4 regions of the Phosphitispora fastidiosa genome follow, and region 1 is predicted to be linked to each of the others. Evidence: riboswitches for the same ligand, from Rfam matches in the RefSeq annotation. Region 1 holds a riboswitch; each other region holds the start of a gene.
What was found. A riboswitch is a leader RNA that binds a small molecule or an ion and turns the genes downstream of it on or off. The one in region 1 is predicted to bind cyclic di-GMP.
Positions count from the first base shown of each region.

Region 2: another riboswitch for cyclic di-GMP. It lies ahead of Ga0451573_RS00410 (HU family DNA-binding protein); the one in region 1 lies ahead of Ga0451573_RS17980 (sigma-70 family RNA polymerase sigma factor).
Region 3: another riboswitch for cyclic di-GMP. It lies ahead of Ga0451573_RS08220 (HD-GYP domain-containing protein); the one in region 1 lies ahead of Ga0451573_RS17980 (sigma-70 family RNA polymerase sigma factor).
Region 4: another riboswitch for cyclic di-GMP. It lies ahead of Ga0451573_RS05845 (methyl-accepting chemotaxis protein); the one in region 1 lies ahead of Ga0451573_RS17980 (sigma-70 family RNA polymerase sigma factor).

Region 1 is NZ_JAHHUL010000028.1:591-2,785, reverse strand. It holds gene Ga0451573_RS17985 (recombinase family protein) at 1-247, opposite strand, end outside; gene Ga0451573_RS17980 (sigma-70 family RNA polymerase sigma factor) at 812-1,228, opposite strand; cyclic di-GMP riboswitch class I at 1,636-1,724, opposite strand; gene Ga0451573_RS17975 (cyclic lactone autoinducer peptide) at 1,840-1,968, opposite strand; gene Ga0451573_RS17970 (accessory gene regulator ArgB-like protein) at 1,949-2,195, opposite strand, start outside.
Region 2 is NZ_JAHHUL010000001.1:76,236-78,430, reverse strand. It holds gene Ga0451573_RS00415 (AAA family ATPase) at 1-670, opposite strand, end outside; cyclic di-GMP riboswitch class I at 827-905, shown strand; gene Ga0451573_RS00410 (HU family DNA-binding protein) at 1,088-1,363, shown strand; gene hfq (RNA chaperone Hfq) at 1,453-1,695, opposite strand; gene miaA (tRNA (adenosine(37)-N6)-dimethylallyltransferase MiaA) at 1,732-2,195, opposite strand, start outside.
Region 3 is NZ_JAHHUL010000006.1:162,336-164,530, forward strand. It holds gene Ga0451573_RS08210 (cell division protein FtsA) at 1-651, shown strand, start outside; gene Ga0451573_RS08215 (aspartyl-phosphate phosphatase Spo0E family protein) at 800-997, shown strand; cyclic di-GMP riboswitch class I at 1,102-1,184, shown strand; gene Ga0451573_RS08220 (HD-GYP domain-containing protein) at 1,279-2,195, shown strand, end outside.
Region 4 is NZ_JAHHUL010000004.1:107,449-109,643, forward strand. It holds gene Ga0451573_RS05845 (methyl-accepting chemotaxis protein) at 1-1,387, opposite strand, end outside; cyclic di-GMP riboswitch class I at 1,380-1,466, opposite strand; gene Ga0451573_RS05850 (Na-translocating system protein MpsC family protein) at 1,480-1,839, opposite strand; gene Ga0451573_RS05855 (gluconeogenesis factor YvcK family protein) at 2,084-2,195, opposite strand, start outside.

The DNA.
Region 1 (2,195 bases):
TGATTTCCTGCAGAAGCTTCCGATCCGGGTAGCGGTTTATAAATTCGCCAAAGGTGTCCAACACCAGCCTGTCCAGTGTATCTGTCAGAACGATTTTGTCCGCTTGCTCCTTTTTCAGCATGATAAAGCTCGCAATGCTGGACGGAGACTTCTCAAAGTAGTATTCCTGGCGCTTTCCGTCAAGACCGTACATATATCCGATGATTAGCTCCTTCTTTAGCAATTCAGTCAATGCTTCCTTTTCCATTTCGTGTTCCTCCCTGATATTTTGAATTTAATCCCAGAAGGATGCGGCAGGACGGAAAAGACCGCCCTGCCGCATAGTTTCCAAGATCAAAAAAATGATCTGCTTGTTCTTCATTACATATTAACGCTTCTATTCGACACTACTTCCCGAAGCGAAAAAAGCCTTACGGCTCTCAGTGCGGCAGCATAAACGGTTTGCCGGTTGAGCAAACGCCATAGGAATTTCACCTCTCCCAGGATCTCTGCGAGCCGCCCCCATTGCTTGAGGTCTGTGGCTGGACGGAAGTAGCATTGTCACTGTCCATTTCATTGCGAAACAGTCCACCACAGACTGTTTTATGACCAGGCGTTCCCGCTCGTCACCTTCGATGCCATCGGTTCGACGGATGAAATTCATCCGCAGGCAGTCTTGGCGCGCCCGTCAACGTCGCTGCCGCTTTTCACACGGCTGGACAGCTCATGTATTTATGCTGCCGGATATGTAATTTTCAAAGAGCAAGAGAGAGAACATAAAAACCCCCTCACTTCTATAGGGAAAAAATGAGGGGGTTGCACGGAAAAATTCTTATTTTTCCATAAGTTTTTTTATTTTGCCAAGGATTTTTATCTTTCTGTCATGGATGGTCATATAGGGACTCCCTGTTTCCGCCGAAAACTGACGCTCGCTTTTGCCCCTAAGATACAACTCCTCGATGAGCGTTCTTTCCGACTTGTCGAGCATTTCGAGGCATCGGTACAGCTTAGCGATCATCATCCTTTTTATGATCGCGTCCTCCAGGGACTCCATCATAGTGGATATTATGTATTCCACGGAAACGCCGTTCTCGATACAGCCTTCGAGCGAGATGTTGTTTTCTTCTGATAGCTCGTCCAGGTATTTTTCCCTGTCCCGGCACTTGTAATATGCTTTATAGACCTCCTTTGTCACAGAAACGCGCTTGCCTCTAACCAGCAGAGTATATTTTTTGCCATAGTTTTCCATCGACTTGTCCTCCATTTCGAGATCTTTTAAATCTGAAAAATGAAGAACAAGCGGAGGAGAGCGGCACCTTTCGAATGTAACAATGTACCTATTTGTCGTTTTTTCTCGAATAAATGTGATTTTTGTCAAAAAGAAAACCGCAATCTGCGTATTGCAAACTGCGGTTTTCCAGTCAATATGTGTGTGCTGCAATATGAAAAATCTTATGGATGCGCATAAAGCCATAAGGCCGGAGAGTGCATATTCGTACCGAGAGAGATAATGCTTGCGTAATTTTTTTCATGTGCCAATCCTCCCGATGCTTGTAAACAGTCTCAGGTTGCGCATGAGTGTTGTATTACCGAAATTCTCAACCATGGCAAACAAAAAAACCCGCCGCTATAAAGGGCAGGTTTAATACTAGTCTCTGCGGCAGCTAGGCTATCATAGTGCAGCAAGCACTTTAGACCCTATGGCTTTGCGTCCCTGCCTTTAGGCAGGTTTGCCCTTTTCGCTGATTATTCTATTTTTATCATCAAGTAAGTTTTTTCTAAACTTCATTATCGATTGAATTCGATTAAATCTCTTGCATTTACTGGCCAAAATATTTACCATAAGAGAAAATTTTTACTTTAATACTTTTTAGGAGGTTCCGGTTGATAAAACATAAACATGCTGTTTGTCCCAATATTCGTCATAGCGACCACAGTCAATACTGCTGCCAATCCTTGGAACATTATTTTAGTCATAATCTTCCACATTCTGTCTCCCCCCTTTCACTTTAAATGTAAGTAAAATGTCCCATAATCCTATAAACCTATGTCCCAACGGTGTTAGAGTAAATGCCTGCCACAATAGTGCAAACGCCATTGTCCAGCCAATCAAACTGTCAGTTCCCAGAATAGTTAAGATAATAGATATCATCACTACTGCAATTAGCGTATACCAACGAAAGGCTACTTCTTTAGCTCTGCTGCTAAAAGGCTTA
Region 2 (2,195 bases), on a different contig from region 1:
AATCGATGTGTATCGGAAATCTGGACTTTAATCCGGGGTTTGTTTTAATAAATTCATTCATTTCCTGGTTATAACCGGCAAGTATCAGAATCAGGTTGTCTTTTTGGTCCTCCATGGCCTTCACCAAGGTATCAATAGCCTCTTTCCCAAAGTCTTTTTCTCCTCCTCTTGCCAGGGAATAGGCCTCATCAATAAAAAGTATGCCCCCTGAAGATTTCTTTAATTGTTCTCTGGTCTTCTGGGCTGTATGTCCAATATACTCACCAACAAGGTCGGCACGTTCAATTTCAATCAGATGCCCTTTTGACAATACATTCATTTCCCGGAAAAGTTTTCCGAGAATGCGAGCCACAGTGGTCTTCCCTGTCCCTGGATTGCCTCTGAAGATCATGTGCAGGACCAGGGGTTCCGAAACCAGTTTTTCCTGCTGCCTTCTCTTTTGAATTTCAATAAAGGCGCTTATTTCATATACCAGTTTTTTTACTGAATGTAAGCCTATCATATCATTAAGCTCATTGGTTATATTTTTTATCTGTTCTCTGCCTGCCGGCGCAAACGGCAATTCCTTGGACCCGGTATCAATGTGTTTTTCGACATGCTCCGCGGCATTGCTTTTTGCGGCATTGCTTTTTGCGGCCTTGCTCCTGGGGCGGACAATTCTTATTTCCAAAAGCCTTCCCCCTTAGTGCAAAGTATTTTACTCTACTATTATACGCACAATTACAACATCTGTGACAGGAAAATAAAAACCTTGTTATAATTTGGATATAATTGCAGGAATTTCAGAAGTTATGTAGAATAATTATTATCTGAATTAGTAAATTAGCGCTGATAAAGGCAAACTTTTCGTAAGAAAAGGACGCAAAACTACAGGGTCCTAAATAATGGGACAGCCAGTTGCCGCGAACAATGCATTTTTACCTGCTGGCAATGTTGGCAGGTTATTTTTTGGCGGGAATTCACACGGCTGCAAATTTCGTTCCGAAATATGCCGGCTGGCTTAAAACACTCGAAGGGAGGGTTCAATTCTTTAACAACATATATTTTTTGCGCCTGATAACCCAAAATATCAAAGGAGGTTTTCTTGTTGACCAAAACTGACCTGGTTGCTCAAGTTGCAGAGAAGGTAACTCTCAAGAAAAAAGATGTTGAGAAGGCTGTTAATGCGGTTTTTGACAGTATTCAGGATGCTCTTGCCAAGGGAGAAAAAGCTCAGTTTATCGGTTTCGGCACATTTGAGGTGAAAGAGCGTAAAGCCAGAAAAGGCCGTAACCCCCAAACGGGAAAAGTTATCAATATACCTGCTGCCAAGGTGCCGGTTTTTAAGGCAGGTAAAGCTCTTAAGGGTAAAGTAGCCAAATAAATTGACTAGAAAAAGAGGATGCCTCAAAGGACATCCTCTTTTATATTACCCTTATATTAAAAGTAACAGTATAGAATCTTATTGTAATTTCATGACTTCATTTGGTCACTCATGTTTGTGGAAATGGCCTTAAAAGGAGTTATTGTGGAAATGGCATGTTTGTATACCATTTGCTGTTTTCCATCATACTCAAGGATAACAGTAAAATTATCAAATCCCCGGACAATTCCCTTTAATTGAAAACCGTTAACCAGATATATAGTAACGGGAATATTCTCCTTCCTAACCTGGTTCAAAAATGAATCCTGTAAATTTATCTGCGTCTTTGTCATTCTGGTCCCTCCAAATTTCAGTTTTTCTTTTCTATTCTACGTTTTACCAAATTGTCCTTCTGATTCAGATACTATTTCGCTCGCAATTTCATCAAAATTGCTGTAGCTTTCGACATCTTTCCATTTGATTCTGGAATCTCGCCGGAACCATGTCAACTGCCTTTTGGCAAACCTGCGGGTATTACGTTTGATTAATTCCACCGCTTCTTCAAAACTGCATATACCGTTCAAATAATAAATAATTTCTTTGTACCCAATCGCCTGCATTGAAGTGTGGTGAGCCCCATATCCCATTTCCAAAAGTTTTTTTACCTCATCAACCAGCCCCCTTGAAATCATAACATCAACTCTTTTTTCTATTCTCCGGTATAAATTTTCCCTATCCATGGTCAATCCAAAGTATGCCAGATTGTACTTTGGCGGAAGCCTCTCTGAATGATACTGAAATTCAGAAATTGGCCTGCCAGTTGCATAATAGACTTCCAGCGCTCTGATAAGGC
Region 3 (2,195 bases), on a different contig from region 1:
AACCCGGTGATTACTATGAACGGTAAACCTGCGGCCTACCACGAAGAGCTCGTGGATAATGCCAGGGTAGTCCATTATTTACCCAGGACTGTGACAGAGGTCCTGGAAATAGCGGGCTGTGCTGATTCCGGTGACGATTGCTACATATATATTAACGAGCGTTTGGTTGATTCCATGGCTGAAGTTAATGACGGGGATGACATAATCCTGGAAAGGGCTGCTGAACCAATACCGACCGGTGAACCAATGCCAAACGTTGAGCCTGTTCCAGGAGATGATACCGGCGATATCCAAACTGAGCCGGATACTGCGGCAGAGCCAATGAAAGCGGCGGAGCTTGCAGAGCATGCAGAGACGGCAGAGCATGCAGAGACAGTAGAGTATGCAGAGACAGTAGAGCATGCAGAGACAGTAGATCCGGCAGGTGAGGACGAATCTAATGTCCCCAGGTTTACTATTGTCACGGTTAATAATGAAACGGTAGAAATTCCTGGGGTGGATGCTATTCTTACAGATGTACTGACACGGACCAATCTTCAGTTAATACCTCCCGAAACCGGAATGAGACTTGAACTAAAAGTTAACGGGAGCTCCGCTGAATTTACAACGCCACTTAAAGATGGTGACAATGTATTATTAGAATGGAAATAATAATATTTTGGAAAAAAAATTTCGATTTGACGGTATTCGACATTTTCTCTGAAGGATATTTGCAATAATTCCTAGAAGAAAACATAAAAAAAACACAGTTTGGGACAGATTAACAATCCAACCACAATAAAGTGTGGGAGAGATGAAAATGTGGACAAACCGTCGGGAATTCCGGAAAAAGATCCGGGAAAAACAGAGAGAAATGTACAGTTTGGTAAAGAATAAGGGTCTAAATGACCCGGATGTGTACAACAAGAGCTGTGAAATTGACTGTTTGATAGTAGAGTATATGAAAAGATATAACTGTTTTATCAGTACAACATTATTTAATAATTATTATAATTAGGGCTTTTGATACAGTTGCTCAATTGGGATTAATATTTCTTTACCGGACACCCTGTTTACATTGGCTTGTAACGTATAAATATAATAAGCTAACCGCATATTTTTTTACCGTAAAGGCAAACCTACCGAAAGTTAGGGACGCAAAGCCATGGGTCTAAAGCTTTTGCTATGACAGCCAGGCTGCCGAAAAACTGATCCGTCTGCTTTTCCGGCAAGCAAGGCGGAATTTTTATTTCCTAAAATGACGAAAGTGACGAAAATGACAGGAGAGGGGGCAGGTCTATGCGCAAAATATCTGTAAGCAAGCTGCAGTCAGGGATGATTTTGGGGAAAAGTCTTTATTCAGCCAATGGGAGCGTCTTGCTTTCTGCCGGGAGTGAACTTAACCCTGCATATGCCAAAAGGCTGCAGGCCCTGGGTTACCCGACAATCATTATTATTGACGGTTTTTGCCGGGACATCGAGTTCCCCGATGTAGTTTCTGACAGTACAAGATTAGACGGGATTATAACATTGCGAAGGGTTTTTGAAGAGGCTAAAAAGTACCAAAAGGTAGATACCAAACTGATTAAGGATCTGGTAAACAGGCTGGCAGACGAGGTTCTGCAGAACAGGCAGCTGCTTTTTGAATTTTGTGATATCCGCTCTTATGACAGTTACCTGTATGCCCACTGCCTGAATGTATGTATCCTGTCACTGCGCATCGGTCTGGCCTTAAACTATAACGAGGTTCAGTTGCGGGACCTGGGAGTGGGGGCAGTTATGCACGATATCGGGTCCATGTATGTTGATCCCAAGGTGGTGGAAAAACCGGGCCGGCTTTCGCCCGAAGAATTCAGTCAAATGCAGCAGCACAGCATCAAAGGTTTTAACCTCCTGAGAGACCAGAAAGATGTTAACCTGCTGGCAGCACATGTTGCTTTTCAGCATCATGAACGCATAGATGGTACTGGTTACCCGAGAGCCCTAAAGAATACTGACATCTGTGAATTTGCCAGGATTGCAGCCATTGCTGACCTGTTTGATGCCCTTACCAGTGAGCGGAAACACCGGAAGGCTTACAGCACCTGTGAGGCTATAGAACTGATGAATGAAGAAGCAGGGCTGAAAATAGACAGCTCATTAATGGAGCTTTTTCTGCAAAATGTCGCCCGGTATGCTGCCGGTTCTTTGGTGGAGCTTAGCTCGGGTGAGATAGG
Region 4 (2,195 bases), on a different contig from region 1:
CATGTCCCCCTGCAGAAGCCACTTCCCCGTTCTGCTTTGAGGAACTTTTTACCTTATCCATTCCCCGTGCCATCTGTTCAATTTTGTCGGTCATCTCATTAACCATAGACGTAGTATTAACCACACTTCTGCTCTGTTCCTGGGCGCCTGATGCTATCTGTTCGATAGCCTGAGATACCTGTTCCACAACCTTAACGGTATCAGTAACGCTTCTGGACTGTTCCCCTGCGCCCATAGCTATCTGCTCAATGGCCTTGGCAACCTGTTGAGTTGCCTTAGTAGCCTCCTCACCGTTGGAAGAAAGTTCCTCACTGGTAGCAGCAACAGATTCACTGGTGGTATTAATCCCCTGTATAAGTTCCCTGAGATTCCTGACCATTTTATTAAATGATTCTGCCAGGTCCCTGATTTCATCTCTGGATTTGACACGCAGTTCCTCTACAGTGAGATCCCCGTCAGCAAGTTTTAGGGCAACCCTGGCCATCTGGGTAACAGGTTTTGATATACTTCTGGCCATGAATACAGCCAGTAACAATCCCACCGCCAGGGCAATAAAAATGGTAATAATGCTGGTATTTCTTCCTATGTCATAAGCGCTTTTATTACTGGATACAAGTGCATCGGTTTCCTGCCTGTTTAATACGGCGAAGTCATCCAATACCTTGTTGCCGGCATCATACCTCGCCCTTGACTCACCCTCCAGAAGGGCCAGTGCCTCAGCGTTCCTACCGACAGTAACAAGTTCCATGAGGCGGGCATCAGTCTCCAGCATCTCCTTCCAGGTTGAATTGATATCAGCAAACACCTTTTTTCCATCTTCTGTTGTCACGAGACCTTCGATCTCAGAAATTTTTGCTTCAAAATCCTGAACACTTTTATCAATTTGCGTTTTATACCCCGCAGTGCTATTAACATCCCCGCGGTAAGCCGAGAAGGCGTATTGGACTATATAAATTCGGTAATCCGCGTTATAGCCGTTTAGCTCACCAACAATCCTGGTCTTGCGCATCCAGTTGTCACTTATTTCGGTGGCATTTCCGTTAATCTGGTCTGCCTGCATTATCCCCACTACCCCGATAAAAGCCGTTAAAAGCAATACAACCAGAAAACTGCCAACAAGTTTGGTACTGATTTTAAGTTTCACTAAGCCTTTTTTCTTCATTCTTCCAACCTCCCTGTAAATTAGTACAGCCTTTTCTGCAGAGTAATCCGTTACTCTGGAACGTCTGCTCACCTCCCGCCAAACTGATTTATACCTATCAAAAATAGCAAAAGACATCCATAGATACCATGCAGTCCGTTTTTCGGACCGATTGGAACCATAGATGTCAACTGAGAATTTCAGCCATTCAGGCTGCGCTTCCCAAAATATAAGCCTTTCCGCCAAGCAGTTATCCTCCAGGAGATGACTGCCTTAGACCCTTGGCTTTGTGCCCCTGCCTTTAGCAGGTTTACCTTTTTCAAGCATTTTATTTACTTTTAAAATGGTTCGTCCAGTATTAACACATTTATCGCGAAATTTGCCGGCACATCTATTTCATATAAATGCCTTATTATTTTACAGCCCAGTACATTCTCCACTCTTTGTTCCACTTCTTCTTTCATACATTCAAATACTGCCTGCCGGTATGCTTTAACAAGACCGGCCTTTTGTGGCTGCTGTCCTATCAGTTGGATTTCGGAAGCTCGCAGGAAACAAAAAAGTTCAATAACTACAACATCACCCGCAATACGCAACCTGACTTTCTCAGGACCCTTTCCAAACAGTTCCTTACAGATCTTTTTGGTTTCACTCAACAGTATATGTCGGGCATAAGTGCAGTCAGGTCGGTTTGACACCAGATCTCCTCCACGTCTTCCGGGGTGGCCGGCGCAGGCAACACCTTCTTAAAAAAAACAAAAGACATCCCTGTACCATACAGTATCGGTACCGGATGGTACTAACAGATGCCGGAACAAGAGATCCTACTCTCAATAGTAGGCGCTCCTACTTAATTATGACTCAAAGCTCGTGTTTGTTTTTTCGACAAAACGCGTCTAATTCCCTTCTTTTTTCAAAAAAAATGTCGTGTTTTAGTAATGTCTACATTCCTTTTACCTTCTGCTTTACCAGGAAAAAGCCCTGCAGCAGGGATTTCTCCTGACCCAGTCCTAACTTACCGACAAGGCCCATCACCGATTCTGCCAGTTTTACC